Regions from separate parts of the Methylomonas paludis genome, predicted to be linked through region 2. Evidence: predicted binding sites of a transcription regulator. Region 2 holds the regulator's gene; the other holds the start of a gene.
What was found. The regulator HrcA, encoded in region 2, represses chaperone genes, less so after heat shock. The targets are predictions, from matches to a motif close to TNTTAGCACTCNNNNNNNNNGAGTGCTAANA.
Positions count from the first base shown of each region.

Region 1: a site for HrcA is predicted at 4,736-4,766, ahead of groES (co-chaperone GroES). Genes of this name have one in related genera too.

Region 1 covers NZ_CP073754.1:153,357-161,368, reverse strand. Annotated here, with positions in the region: gene KEF85_RS00740 (aspartate-semialdehyde dehydrogenase) at 1-434, shown strand, start outside; gene KEF85_RS00735 (FimV/HubP family polar landmark protein) at 454-1,509, shown strand; gene KEF85_RS00730 (Hpt domain-containing response regulator) at 1,510-2,250, opposite strand; gene groL (chaperonin GroEL) at 2,699-4,339, opposite strand; gene groES (co-chaperone GroES) at 4,407-4,694, opposite strand; gene KEF85_RS00715 (HesA/MoeB/ThiF family protein) at 4,835-5,584, shown strand; gene KEF85_RS00710 (hypothetical protein) at 5,636-5,842, opposite strand; gene KEF85_RS00705 (hypothetical protein) at 6,230-6,394, opposite strand; gene KEF85_RS00700 (amino acid permease) at 6,609-7,997, opposite strand.
Region 2 covers NZ_CP073754.1:2,854,914-2,862,925, reverse strand. Annotated here, with positions in the region: gene dnaK (molecular chaperone DnaK) at 1-1,646, opposite strand, end outside; gene grpE (nucleotide exchange factor GrpE) at 1,718-2,353, opposite strand; gene hrcA (heat-inducible transcriptional repressor HrcA) at 2,404-3,444, opposite strand; gene KEF85_RS12810 (hypothetical protein) at 3,744-4,325, opposite strand; gene fbaA (class II fructose-bisphosphate aldolase) at 4,577-5,656, opposite strand; gene KEF85_RS12800 (transaldolase) at 5,757-6,743, opposite strand; gene KEF85_RS12795 (hypothetical protein) at 7,126-7,788, opposite strand; gene tkt (transketolase) at 7,858-8,012, opposite strand, start outside.

The sequences.
Region 1 (8,012 bases), 970 kb from region 2:
ATGTATTGCCGCAAATTGATGTGTTTATGGATAACGGCTATACCAAGGAAGAAATGAAAATGGTCTGGGAAACCCGGAAAATTCTGGGCGATGCTGAGATTCTGGTGAACCCTACTGCGGTGCGGGTGCCGGTATTTTTCGGCCATTCCGAAGCGGTGCATATTGAGACCAAACAAAAAATCAGTGCCGAGCGGGTGCGGGAATTATTAAGCAAAGCGCCTGGGGTTACGGTACTGGATGAGCGGGTCGATGGTGGCTATCCGACGGCTGTCACTGAATCTGCCGGGCATGATGAGGTATTTGTGGGCCGTATCCGTGAAGATATTTCCGCGCCTAGCGGTATTAATCTGTGGGTGGTTGGCGATAATGTTCGCAAAGGTGCCGCTCTTAACAGTGTGCAAATTGCCGAATTGCTGATCAAAGATTATCTGTAACTTGAGAGATGGGTTTGCTATGGCCATGATGTTGTCTGGGGCTAATATCCGTAACGCTGTGCTGGTGTTGATGCTGTTGGTATCAGCACCAGGATATGCACTGGGGCCAGATGACGATATGTCTGGAAATCCTGACAATCCGCCGGCACTGGCAGCAGAGACGCTTGATCAGGCAAATGATGAACCGCTGAAAACATCTGCATCGAGACCTAAAGTCAAAAAAATAGCCCATAAACCGGCAGCCGATCCTTTTCACCCTGAAACCAATAGTTTTGGCCCCACCCGACCGGCCGATAGCTTATCGGCGATAGCCAAGCGCATTGCCGGGGAACGCGGCCAGTCAGCTGAGCAATTATTTACTGCGATTTATCAGGCCAATCCCCAAGCTTTTAACCATGATGATATTAATTCGCTGCAAATTGGGGTGATTTTGCAGATTCCGGATTTAGCGGTTCAACCCGGCAGCTCGGCCACACAAACTCATGAACCTGATGCAGCGGCTCAAACCCAAATTCAGGATTTGGAACAACAGCTGAGTGTTTTACAACAAGCCTTGTCTGAAAAAGATCAACAACTTGCCGCCCGGCAGCCTGGCCCGACACCAACTCCGCCGACTGTGGATACGGTTGCGGTAAGCAGTTTACAGCTATGGTTTGGGGCACTGGCGGCCGCTGGTTTAACGGCATCTGTCTGGCTGCTGCGGCAGCGCAAGCAGTCTAGCCCCTCTCCGCGCTCTGCTAAATTCGAGTCTGGGCCTGACCGGCACCAAGGCGATGCTAAGCCCAATGATATCGCCGCCAATACCGTAAGCTCTGTCGACGATGCTGATGATTTTGATTTTGATTTGGACGCTTTGCTGGCCAGCAAGAATTTTGATGCCGGCGCGGTAAGCGATGGCTTTGATCTGACCGATAATGACGAATTGGAAACCAAAATTGATTTGGCCAAAGCTTATGTGGATATGGGTGAAACCTCAGCTGCCAGATTAATTGCCAACGAGGTTTTAGCAAAAGGCAACCTCGCCCAACAAGCTACGGCATTAGCCTTACTGGACGAGATTAAGCGCTTGCTTTAATCAATCTTCACTCGCGACCAAGTGGAGAATATGATCTTTGTGCTGCTCTACTCTGGCAAATCGGGTTTGCAGGGCATGCAGAGTGATATTTGCCATATTTTCCTCCTGAACCAGCAGATGTTCCTGCAAACTTTCCAGCATGGGCAAAAAATCCAGAAATCCGTAAAAACCCAGTGAGCCTTGCAATTTGTGGGCAAACTGCCAGGCTTGCAGATAATCTCTTTGTTGCAAAGTTTGCTGAATATCAGCCAGATTCTCCGGCACTTCAGTAAAAAGGCTGTTCAGCAGCTTTTCAGCCAATTCCCGCTTAAATAGGGTTTTTTGGCTAATTTGCGCGGCATAATAGGCTGGCAGATCCGCACCGGCAAGCCCTAACCATTGTTGTAAAATCCTGCGTAAATTCTCTAACAATATGGGCTTGAACAAACAATCGTTATAACCGGCTGTGAGCAAGGCGTGACGCACATCGGCGTTTTCAGCGCTAATGGCGATACTGATGGTATGCAGATTTATGCTGTCACTGCTTCTGACTTTTTTAATCAGCTCCAGTCCGCTCAGAAATGGCATGTGCAGATCAAGCAATATCAAGCTGTATTTGCGGTTCTGCAACAATTGCCAAGCTTGCTTGCCGTGCTTGGCAACCGTAACGTCGTCTGTCCATTGGCTGAGTTGCTCGGTTAATAGCCAACTGTTGAGTTCGTTATCGTCGGCTATCAGTACCGAAAAATTTTGATTGGACATGTGGCAAATACTGGTCTGAGCGGGTAGATAGGCCGTTTTGCTACCGATCAAACCCCAAAAATCTTAGCCGGGCTAACTATAACTAGCCCCTGCATCGGCTGTGTAACTTATTACACTACGCCATCTTGTCCCTTAATTGCAAATATAAAGACTATGTCATTGTTATTTTTGACTTATCAAAAAATCTAACTATTCTGCGTAGCCTTAATGCCGCATAGCGGAATCGAGGTGTCGGCTTTTTAGTGATTTGACAAAATGTCTTCGATGCATACCATCGCGTTTTTGGCTCAATCTGCTGCGATGTTCCTCTGTTCCACTGCGTTGCATCGAGGCTACGCTGTCTAGTTTTCAATAGAGTAAATGCTTACTCAAAAACCAACAAGCAATAAAAAAGCCCCGCCGCTAACACGACGAGGCTTCGCTTTAACGCTTTACAGCTAAGCGGAGATTACATCATGCCGCCCATACCACCCATGCCGCCCATATCAGGCAGCGCTGGGCCTTTGTTATCGGCTGGGCTGTCAGCAATCATGACTTCGGTGGTGATCATCAAACCAGCAACCGATGCCGCATTCTGCAATGCAGAGCGGGTCACTTTAGCCGGGTCCAGAATACCCATTTCGATCATGTCGCCATATTCGCCGGTTGCTGCGTTGTAACCGAAGTTACCGCTGCCTTTTTTAACTTCGTTCAATACCACAGAGGCTTCATCGCCAGCGTTGGTAACGATTTGGCGTAAAGGCTCTTCCATGGCACGACGCAAGATGTTGATACCGACGGTTTGGTCGTGATTTTTGCCTTCCAGATTTTCCAGAGCGGCTAAAGCGCGAATCAGAGCGGTTCCACCACCAGCGACAACGCCCTCTTCTACCGCAGCGCGGGTTGAGTGCAGAGCATCTTCAACACGGGCTTTTTTCTCTTTCATTTCAACTTCGGTGGCTGCGCCTACTTTGATAACGGCAACACCGCCAGCCAGTTTGGCCAGACGTTCTTGCAGTTTTTCGCGGTCATAGTCTGAAGTAGCTTCTTCGGCTTGTGCACGAATTTGTGCCACACGGCCTTTGATTTGTTCTTCATTGCCGGCACCATCAATAATGGTGGTGTTTTCTTTATTGATTTGTACGCGTTTTGCTGTACCCAGTTGGCTGATGTCGGCTTTTTCCAGAGACAGACCCACTTCTTCGGAAATAACGATACCACCGGTCAGAATGGCAATATCTTCCAGCATGGCTTTACGACGGTCACCAAAGCCTGGGGCTTTAACCGCAGAAACTTTAACAATGCCGCGCATATTGTTGACAACCAGGGTTGCCAAGGCTTCGCCTTCGACATCTTCGGCGATAATCAGCAAGGCTCTGCCTGATTTTGCTACGCCTTCCAGTACTGGTAACAATTCGCGAATGTTGGAGATTTTTTTGTCGTAAAGCAGAACGAATGGATCGTCCAGTTCTACGCTCATGTTTTCTTGTTTGTTAATGAAGTACGGTGACAGATAGCCACGGTCAAACTGCATGCCTTCGACTACATCCAGATCATTGTCCAGACCAGTGCCTTCTTCAACAGTGATCACACCTTCTTTACCGACTTTTTCCATCGCTTCGGCGATGATGGCGCCTACTGAATAGTCGGAGTTAGCGGAAATGGTGCCTACTTGGGCAATTGCATTGCTATCCACGCATGGAGTAGCCGCTTTTTCAATTGCGGCAACCGCAACTGAAACAGCCAAATCGATACCGCGCTTTAAATCCATTGGATTCATGCCGGCTGCCACTGATTTTAAGCCTTCGTTGACGATGGATTGAGCCAGCACAGTAGCAGTTGTGGTACCGTCACCGGCTACATCAGAAGTTTTAGACGCCACTTCTTTGACCATTTGTGCGCCCATGTTTTCGAATTTGTCTTTTAATTCGATTTCTTTCGCTACGGAAACACCGTCTTTAGTAATGGTTGGTGCACCGAAACTTTTATCCAGTACCGCATTACGGCCTTTAGGACCCAGAGTCACTTTTACTGCATTAGCCAAAATGTTGACGCCTTGCGCCATTAAAGTACGAGCGTCGCCGCCGAATTTTACGTCTTTTGCTGCCATTTCTTGTTTCCTGAAATTTTCTGAATTAATTGAAAAAGAGTGTGCCGGCTTAAGCCTAGCTCAATAATTAAGCTAAAATGCCCAAGATGTCTTCTTCGCGCATGATGATGTATTGTTCGCCGCCAACTTTGACTTCAGAACCAGAGTATTTGCCGAACAAAACTTTATCACCCACTTTGACTTCCAACGCACGCACTTGACCATTATCCAAAGGTTTACCAGCGCCCACTGCCAGAACGATACCTTCGCTAGGCTTTTCAGCAGCAGAACCCGGCAGGACGATACCGCCTGCAGTTTTGGTTTCTTCTTCTACACGTTTTACGACAACACGGTCATGTAACGGACGAATATTCATTAATATCTCCTATGTTCAGATTATAAAAAGGTTATAAAATTTATTAGCACTCATCTGCAATGAGTGCTAATAATATCCGGGTTTTGCACTCTGTCAAGGACTTTGGCATCATCTAGCCTTAATCCAGCCATTACATCAATATGAACGATCAACAATTACTTCGTTATAGCCGTCAAATCATGCTGCCGCAGATTGATATCGCCGGTCAGCAAAAACTACTGGCCGCCAAAGTGCTAATTGTCGGGGCCGGCGGTTTGGGCTCACCAGCCGCCATGTATTTAGCGGCAGCCGGCATCGGCCACATCTGTATTTACGATGACGATCAGGTCGATTTAAGTAATTTGCAACGTCAGATTGCTCACCACACTGTTGATATAGGGTTGGATAAAGCCATTTCAACCCTTAACACTTTAAAAAATATTAATCCTGAGATTAAGGTTCAGGCTCATAAAGTGCGCTTACAGGGTGAACAGTTGCTGCAGGAGGTAAGCCACGCCGATGTGGTGCTGGATTGCAGTGATAATTTTACGACGCGCTTTGCGGTGAATAGGGCTTGTGTGATGAACGAAACAGCGCTGGTGTCGGGTGCAGCTATTCGCTTTGAAGGACAAGTCAGCGTATTTACTCCCGGACTGAATGATAGCCCTTGTTACAATTGTCTCTATCAAAATGAGGGCGAGGAATTGCAAAACTGCGCCCACAATGGGGTGGTTGCCCCGATTACCGGGATAATCGGCAGTATTCAGGCTTTGGAAGCGATGAAATTAATCATGGCTATTGGTGATAATCTGACTGGCCGTTTGTTATTGTTGGATGGCTTGAATATGGAATGGCAAACCATGCGGCTGAAACGTAATCCCGCTTGTCCTACCTGTGGCTCCAACCATTAAACCGGTATGAAAAGCCGGGTTTCCCCGGCTTTTTCGCACTAAGCTGGGCGCTTATTTCTTTAACACCAACCCTTTTACCTTATTGATGAGTTTGCCAACCACGTTTAATAAAGCGGATTCGCTATCGCCGTGAGGCTCTATATTCCCAAACGGCTCTCCGTTTTTGGCGACATACCGGTAAATAAAATAACCCAATGGTGCAAATGCAAAACAGGCTATGACGACCATCAAGATTGCGAGTTCGATGATTCCAGACATGGGTACCTCCTCTAAATGACTTATTATTATTTTTGTCGCGATTCAGAATGTCACCAGCATTAATAAGCGCTTGATTGTGATTGCTCCGCTACTGGCGCTCAACACTTTCTGCGGCTATGTTTAATAAAAACTAATGACAATGAATAGTTTATTATTTTTTATCAAGGCCATAAGCCTCGTTGCTGACTATAACCCTATCGGTTTTAGGGTACAAGTAAAATTACTGCCCATGGTCTGCAACGCTTACGGGTACAGCAATTGAATGATGGATATATGCCTAAAAGAGATTTTTTCAGACATAAAAAAAGCCTCTACCTGGAGCGTAGGTAGAGGCTGTAGAGTAAGCAGTATAGTAGTAACTGCCTTAACAACGAGAAAAATTACACATTAACTGGGAATGGCATCACCTCCTAAATTAATAGTGCTGAATAAGGATGAAGCACAGAACAATGCCGTGGAGATAATAAACTCACCGGACATGAAACTGAGCACGCCTGATATCACTAGGAAACTAACCAGAATATCTTTGTAGCAATGACTGGATTTGTTCATTTTTATCACCTCTTTTAGTGATGATGTACACGCTTAAAATTAAGCCATTTGCGTGCCATAGCATTTTTTACCATTAAAAATCATAGTGTTAATGAATAACTGGCTTTCGATAAAAAATACTTCACTGATGCCATTGGTTTAATTAAACCAATCAATAGTGTGTATTACACCGCACCCGGTGTAAACAACCGATCTTGGCGGAGCGATTGCCGAATTAGTGCAGCTCACTATGTTTTATGCCATAGCCAAAGTAAATCACAAATCCCAGTAATAACCAGACAAACAAGCGTACCCAGGTATCAAACGGTAAACCTGCCATTAAGCCCAGACATACCAGGATACCGGCCAAGGGCACATAGGGCACTGCCGGACATTTAAAATGTCGGGGCAGTTCCGGATGACTGACCCGTAACACCCAAACCCCGCCGCAAACCAACACAAAAGCGAATAAAGTACCAATACTAACCAGTTCGCCCAATTTTTCTATGGGCATGAATCCTGCCAATAGTGCAACGGCTACGCCCACCAGTAAAGTGGATAGATGCGGCGTTTGAAATTTTGGATGAACCTGGGCAAATAGCGGCGGCAATAATTTATCCTTAGACATTGCATAAAAGATGCGACTTTGCCCCATCAGTAACACCAGCATAACCGAGGTTAAACCGGCTATCGCGCCTAATTTGATAATCGGCGACAACCAAAACATGCCGGTAAAATCGACGGCTAAGGCTATGGGTGCAGGCACATTTAATTGCGTATAAGAAACAATGCCGGTGAGTACTGCGGCCACCAGGATATACAATAGGGTACAAGTCAAGAGCGAAGCGATGATGCCTAACGGCACATCTTTTTCGGGATTGATGGCTTCCTGAGCTGCCGTGGAAACGGCATCGAAACCTATATAGGCAAAAAATATCACTCCGGCACCGGTTAATACCCCACTAAAACCAAAAGGGGCAAAGTCTGCCCAATTTTCGCTGTGAATATGTCCGCTTCCGGCAATAATAAACACAATTATCACGGTTAGCTTTATCAGTACCATAACGAAATTAAAGCTTGCCGACTGGCGAATACCGACTATCAATAATCCGGTAAGTAGTAATATGATTAAGGCTGCCGGTAAGTTTATGAAACCAGTGGCAGGATTAGCCAGATAGGCGGTGGTTAAGAATTCGGGCAGATGGATGCCGACAGAATTTAAAAAACTGGTTAAATAGCCGGCCCAACCTATGGCCACAGTGCTGCTGGCCAGCGCATATTCCAAAACCAAGTCCCAGCCTATAATCCAGGCCATCAGCTCGCCGAGGGTGGCATAAGCGTAACTATAGGCACTGCCGGATACCGGGATCATGGCAGCCAATTCGCTGTAGCACAATGCCGCCAAAGCACAGGCGATGCCGGCCAGCATAAATGACACTATGATAGCCGGCCCGGCATATTTGGCCGCCGCTATACCGGTTAGTACAAAAATGCCGGCACCAATAATAGCCCCCACCCCTAATACGATTAAATCTCTAGCCGTTAAGGTTTGCTTCAAACGGTTTTCTGCAGCGGTAAAGGCTGCTACCGATTTACATCTAAATAATTGTGGGGATAAGCGCATGGTTGTTGCCTGTTC
Region 2 (8,012 bases):
GACTTCTCCGTGGCATGGATGATACCTTCTGCACTATTGCGTGCCGAAACCAGTTGCGCCAATTTACGGTCTTCATCAGCATGAGCTTCGGCATCCTTAATCATGCGTTCCACTTCATCATCCGATAAACCGCTGGAAGCCTTAATCACAATAGACTGTTTCTTGCCGGTGGCTTTGTCTTTGGCCGAGACATTCAGGATACCATTGGCATCAATGTCAAACGATACCTCAATTTGCGGGATACCGCGCGGTGCAGGTGGAATATCCTGTAAATCAAAACGACCCAGCGATTTATTGCCGGCGGCAATTTCCCGCTCACCTTGCAACACATGGATAGTCACGGCTGTTTGGCTGTCTTCTGCAGTAGAGAAAACCTGAGACGCATTGGTCGGGATGGTAGTGTTTTTTTCGATCAATTTGGTCATCACGCCGCCCATGGTTTCAATACCCAAGGATAGTGGAGAGACATCCAGCAATAATACGTCTTTCACGTCACCGCCCAGTACGCCAGCTTGAACCGCAGCACCTAACGCGACCGCTTCATCCGGGTTAACGTCTTTACGCGGCTCTTTGCCAAACAGGCTTTTTACAAAAGCCTGCACTTTCGGCATCCGGGTTTGACCGCCGACCAGAATCACATCGTTAATTGAACTGGTGGATACACCGGCATCCTTAATAGCTTGCAGGCAAGGGCCTTTGGTTCTCTCGATCAGTTCGTCAACCAGTGATTCCAGTTTGGCGCGGGTCAGCTTCACATTCAAATGTTTAGGACCGGTGGCATCGGCAGTAATATACGGCAGGTTGACATCAGTTTGTTCGGCAGACGACAGCTCGATTTTGGCCTTTTCGGCAGCTTCTTTCAAACGTTGCAAGGCCAAAGGATCATTATGCAGATCTATACCCTGATCGCGTTTAAATTCACCGGCCAGAAAATCGATAATCCGCATGTCAAAGTCTTCACCACCCAGGAAAGTGTCGCCATTGGTGGCCAATACTTCAAACTGGTGTTCACCTTCAATTTCAGCAATTTCAATAATGGATATATCAAAAGTACCGCCGCCCAAGTCATAAACTGCAATCGTGGTATCGCCTTTGGGTTTGTCCATGCCGAACGCCAGCGCTGCGGCTGTCGGTTCGTTAATGATACGTTTTACGTCCAGACCGGCGATACGGCCAGCGTCTTTAGTGGCCTGACGTTGCGAGTCATTAAAATAAGCCGGTACGGTGATGACCGCTTCGGTAACTTCCTCACCCAAAAAGGCTTCGGCATCTTTTTTCAGTTTCATCAAAACCCGTGAAGACACTTCAGGTGGTGCCATTTTACGGCCATGGCATTCTACCCAGGCATCACCGTTGGTGGCTTCAATAATTTTATAAGGCACCATTTTAATGTCTTTTTGTACCGCATCTTCTTTGTAACGGCGGCCTATCAGACGCTTGATAGCGAACAAAGTATTTTCCGGGTTCGTCACGGCCTGGCGTTTGGCGGATTGGCCAACCAGGACTTCGTTGTCGCCGCTAAATGCGATAATGGAAGGCGTGGTACGTGCGCCTTCGCTATTTTCGATGACACGCGCCACTCCGTTCTCTAGCACAGCAACGCAGGAGTTGGTGGTTCCTAAGTCAATACCGATCATTTTAGCCATTTGATTATTGCTCCAGACTTGAATTTGTAAGGTTTAAAGTTGTAAGTGATATGCGGGTGATCGTGGAATTTTCAAGCCTGCTCATCATTTTTTGTCGAATTAGCCGGTTTATCTTCAGCTTTGGCAACCACCACCATGGCCGGACGCAATAAACGGCCGTGGATGGTATAGCCTTTTTGGAATACTGTGATGACGGTGCCTGGTGCCAGATCGGCACTGGGTTGCATGGCCATGGCCTGATGCAGTTCCGGATTAAAAGGTTGACCAGTCGGATCCAGAATTTCAATATTGAATTTGGCAAAAACCGTTTCAAATTGTTTAATGGTTAGTTCGCTGCCTTCTTTGAATTTAAGCACTTCCGGGCTATCGCCGCTGACAGCTTGCAGACCCAGTTCCAGGCTATCAATGACGCTGAGCATTTCTTTAGCGAATTTGGATAAACCGTATTTGCGTTCGTCATCCAGATCTTTCTGCACCCGTTTCTTCAGATTTTCCATTTCCGCCTGGGTGCGTATTGCCTTGTCAAGATTGGCGGCGGCCTGAATTTGGGCTTGTTCCAGAGCCAATTGCAAAGTGGCGATGTCGGTCAATTGGTCTGTGCCAGTTTCGTGGTCGGTTGATGCTGCGGGACTGACGGATTCTTCAAGCACTTCAGCCAGTATTTCAGTTTCTGGTTTGATTTCGTGGCTTGATTGTTGATGACTCATGGTTAACTCCATTATTCAAAATTTGGTTTGTCCTTAATGTTGGGGGCAGTTTATTTAGGATTCAAGGCTGCACCCAATAATTTTGCCGTGACATCCACAAACGGAATCACTTTTTGATAATTCATTCGGGTGGGGCCTATCACGCCCAGTACGCCAACCACTTGATCATTAACAGAATAGGGCGCCGTCACCAAGCTGCATTGATCAAAGGCCCGATATCCGGACTCTTCACCAATAAAAATCTGTACGCCATCCGAAGCCAAACATTGATCCAGCAAATGAATTACGCCGCGTTTATGGTTAAAGGCCTCAAACAACTGCTTAAGCCTGTCCATATCCGATAATTCCGAAAATCCCATTAAATTAGTTTCGCCACTTAACACATAATCGTCTTTCGGTTGTTGGGCAAAAGTCAGCTGAGCAATATTGACCGCGTCCAGCATAGCCTGATTGACAGCAACGCGGTCATTTTCCAGATCGCTGACCAATAATTGCCGAATGAGTGTCAGGCTGCGGCCGGCGTAAACCGAATTCAAATAGTTGGCAGCTTGCTGCAATTCCGCAGGACTGAACAATTTGCCGGTATGAATGATTTTATTATGCACTTCATCGCCATCGGTGACAAAAATCACCAATACTCTGGTATTGGACATCGGCAAAAATTCAATATGCTGCAAAGTCACATTTTCACGGCGCGGCAAAGTGACCACGCCCGCCATTTGCGTTACCTCAGATAATAAACGCGAGGCTTTGCCAACAACGTCGGTGATTTTTTCAGCTTCTATACATAAACCATGTTGCAATTGATCCAGTTCGGCAGAAGCTAGTGGTTTTACTGTCAGCAAGCTATCCACAAACATCCGGTAGCCACTGGCAGTGGGTATTCGTCCGGCTGAAGTATGCGGCGAATGGATCAGCCCCATATCTTCCAGGTCGGCCATCACATTGCGGATACTGGCCGGGCTTAAATGGATTTGTGGATCTTTGGACAGCGCTCTGGAGCCTACAGGCTGGCCGTCATGGATATAACGTTCCACCAGGGCTTTTAACAGATAGAGCGATCGCTCGTTTAATTCATGACTTTTTATCACACTTATACCCAACCATAGCAATTGGCACTCTAAATACTGGAGTGCTAGGCAAAGCTAACAGTTCGGCAAAATCTTGTCAATATGACAAAGCAGGGAATTGAGCATAGAAGGGTCGTGTGCCACGCGCCAAGCAAAGAGGCCGTGTGCTTGGCGCGGGTTCGGCACTATTTTTAGCAAAATCAAACAGACACGAATGTGTCGGTCATAAAAAAATACCGCTAGCATGATTTGCATCATGCCAGCAGTTAATCTTGCTGTCAGACAGTTAAATCAACTGTGTGGTGCAATATACCAAATGCTTATGCCGCAACCACTGATGATTTCACAGCAGATTTACGACCAGATGCCCAAGCAATCAAAGGTAAGCCCAACAACAGCATCGCCCATTCTTCTGCTTCTGGAACAGCTGCAGCATTGATGGCTATGTTACCTTGAAAAGGAAAGTTGGCGAAAGAAGTACCAAAAATTTCAACTGTATAGGTAGTGGAAGGTTCTAATTTTACGTCGCCAACAATAGCGCTGTAATCATAGGAGTTTGGACCAATTAAGGTTTTGGTTGCGGTAACCGTATCAATCAAAGTGCTACCTTTAAATACTTCAACAGAGCTTAATTCATAGCCCACTGTAGTATCAGAAATGATTTGACCATTAAGATTAAGGATAGTTTCGAATGTGAAAGAATAAGTCGATGTGCCGCTTAAAGTAGAGGCTAATGACGGTGAAGTAAAGATATATTTGGTATCTGAGTCTGCACTACTGATATATGTATTGCTAGGTATACCTGACAAAGTACCTAGGTTATGAGTGGTTGTAGCGTTTGCCAGCGGTGAAAAAGCAAATGCCATAATGGCTAGGGATAGAGCGATTTTCTTGGCTTTCATGATGCGTCTCCGTGTATTGAAAGGTTTTTTTGCCAACTAAGGCACTTTTAAGGTACACCGTTTTTATAAAAATATCAATATTTAAATTAAGGGGACCTTAATTGTTTTTAATCGACCAATGCCTTTGAAAATAAGCCGACCGATAATTTTTTGCAGCCCAATTATTAGGTATATATACCTAAAAAGGGGTGACATTAGTCACCCCTAGGTAATAGCATTCTTTATTCAGGCTGTGTCAACCAGTCATGGAATTACAGCGTATTAACCGCGTTCAATTCCTGAAACGCCTGTTCCAAACGAGTTACCATGCCAACCTGGCCGGCACGTTGCCAAACCCGTGGATCATAGTATTTTTTATTTGGTTTGTCAGGGCCGTCAGGATTACCGATCTGGCCTTGTAAATAACCTTCATTTTTCAGATAGAAATCTTTAATACCGGCCCAGGTTGCCCATTGGGTATCGGTGTCGATATTCATTTTTACCACACCGTAACTGATGGATTCCTTGATTTCTTCTGGCGATGAGCCTGAACCACCATGGAAAACGAAATTCAGGGTGTTGTGTGGCACGCCAAATTTTTCAGAGACATAGGCCTGTGAATTGGCCAGAATGGATGGAGTCAATTTCACATTACCTGGCGAGTAGACACCATGTACGTTACCAAAAGAAGCTGCGATAGTAAAACGATGACTGATTTTACTTAATTGCTCATAAGCATAAGCCACATCTTCGGGTTGGGTATACAGTGATGAGTGATCCACACCGCTGTTATCCACACCATCTTCTTCACCACCGGTGACGCCCAGTTCAATTTCCAGAGTCATGCCCAATTTGGACATGCGTTCCAGATAATGACCGCAGATTTCAATATTTTCTACCAGACTTTCTTCAGATAAATCCAGCATGTGTGAGCTGAACAGCGGTTTACCGGTAGCCGCAAAATGTTTTTCGCCGGCATCGAGCAGGCCGTCTATCCAGGGTAATAATTTTTTTGCAGCATGGTCGGTGTGTAAAATCACCGGTACGCCATAATATTCAGCCAGAGCGTGGACATGCTGAGCACCGGAAATGGCGCCGAGAATGGACGGCAGTTGACCTTCCAGTTTTAAACCCTTACCGGCGACAAAAGCGGCGCCGCCGTTTGAAAATTGCACAAATACCGCAGATTTTGCTTTAGCAGCGGCTTCCAGTACCGAGTTAATGGTATCAGTACTGATTACATTCACTGCCGGTAAGGCAAATTTGTTTTCTTTGCAGATAGCAAAGATTTTTTGAACATCTTCACCGGTAACAACACCGGGTTTAACTACGTCTAATATTTTTTGAGACATGCATTCACCTTAAGCTTAGGGATGGGATTGCCGAGCTAGGCAATCCCCATTTGAATAAAGCCTGTACCAGGCCGTGAAACGTTCAGTACAGGCGGAGCTGTTAAGCTTCCAAACTAGCCAGGCGATCCGACAGCAGTTTTTCCAGAGTTTCCAACGCTTTGGTAAAGCCGTCAATACCTTCAGCCAATTTTTCTTTGGCCATACGGTTGGCTTCGTGCATAGCGTCAAAAGTGGCTTTATCAACAACGATTTTTTCAATATCAGCCGCAGCCGCTTTCACTGGATCCAGTTTACGCGGTAAATCACCTTCCACAGCTTGTAATTCAGCCAGCAATGAAGGCGCAATGGTCAGCAAATCGCTGCCCGCCAGTTCGGTGATTTCGCCGATGTTTCTGAAGCTGGCACCCATTACTTCGGTTTTATAACCGAATTTTTTATAATAATTGTAAACTTCAGTTACAGACAATACGCCTGGATCTTCAGCTGCTGGGTAAGAATCACGACCGGTATCTTTTTTATACCAGTCCAGAATCCGGCCGACAAACGGCGAAATCAAAGTGATGCCGTTTTCAGCGCAGGCAATCGCTTGGTGTAAGCCAAACAACAGGGTCAAATTACAGGCAATGCCTTCTTTTTCCAGAACGGCTGCTGCTTGAATACCTTCCCAGGTTGCCGCAATTTTGATCAGAATTCTCGATTTTGAAATGCCCGCTGCTTCGTACTGAGCAATCAATTCCCGGCCTTTGGCGATGGTGGCATCAGTGTCATAAGACAAACGCGCATCAACTTCAGTAGATACCCGGCCTGGAATGATTTCCAGAATTTTCAGACCAAAGGAAACCGCCAGTCGGTCAAAAGCCAGTGATACTACATCAGCTGCAGCAGCATCTGCACCCAAAGTAGCTCTGGCCGCTTTCAGGGTATCGTCAACAATACCCTGATATTGCGGCATTTGTGCAGCAGCGGTAATCAAGGAAGGGTTGGTGGTGGCATCTTGTGGCTTGAACGTTTCAATCGCCTGGATATCGCCAGTATCAGCAACAACAACAGTGACTTCGCGGAGTTGTTCAAGTAAGTTTTTTGCCATAAATATATCCTCAAGGTAATAAAATTTAAAAATTCCTTTAAAAGCCATGCGGCCTGTCAGAAACAGGCCGCATCAACTAATAAGGCATTAGTATCAATAATCAATGTAACTATGCAGAGTTAAAGTTGCCCATAATCCACTTTGATTAGGCGCGTATTATTTTCAGCTACGTACTGATTTAAATGGCTATCAGGCAATGTTTCCCTGAATAGTTACCAATCAACTAATTCAAATTCTGCTACACGCAGAATCGCCACTCATTGCAATATCCTTTAGCAAGCCAGATAAGGATACTGCAAGTTTGTGGCGATTTGTTAAAACCGTTAATAGCGATGGTGGTGACAACTAAGCGTCAATAAGCTCGGTAGTCAACAATTAACCATCAACCTTTATCGCGCAGATATCTTTCTACACCAGTGGTTTTGGCGGCAGCAGCGCTACGATCCTTAACAATTTGTTTTGCTACATATTTGGCAACACCCGTGGCAGGATTGGCGCCTTGTTTTTCCAGATATTTAGCAACGCCTGTTTTGTTCAGGCCTTGTTTCTCCAGGTATTTTTCAACGCCGGTGGCACTTTGATCTGTACTGGAGGCAGCAGGCGCGCTGCTGGAACCGGTGCTGACTGCAGAGTTCTTTTTGTACAAGAAAAATCCTACTGCTGCCAGGGCCAATAAACCAATCAGCGTATTGTTATTAGAAGCAGTTGGCTCGGCTGCGCTGCTTTCCGCACTGGAAGCTGCTGCGCTGGATGTGGCGGCAGAGCTTGCTGCACCGCTGTTTGGAGCGGCTGCAGAGTGTTTATATTCAGCATCATTAAATAATACTTTAGGCTGATAGTTGGCGGCAGGAAAGTTGGGGTCAGCTTCAACAGGCTCAGCGGTTTTTTTAGTCGTACTAGAGCCTGCGGCAGATGTGGCGCTGCTGTCACTAAACAATACCTTAGGTTGAAAATCTGATGCCGGGTAATCGTTAGCGGCTATTGCCGACGAGCTTGCCAGCACTAATGCAGTCAATACAGCTGTTGTTAATTTATTTTTATTCACGTTTTTCACCTATCATTTCGTTGAAAACGCATTGAGGCCGGGCGATAGCCGACCTCAACTCGTTGGTTATTAAAGCACTGCTTCGACATTAGCGACAACATTTTCGACGGTAAAGCCGAATTCTTTGAACAGCAGAGGCGCAGGAGCGGATTCACCGAAGCGATCCAAACCGACAACTTTGCCGTTGCTGCCGGCATATTTCCACCAGGTGTCGGTGACACCAG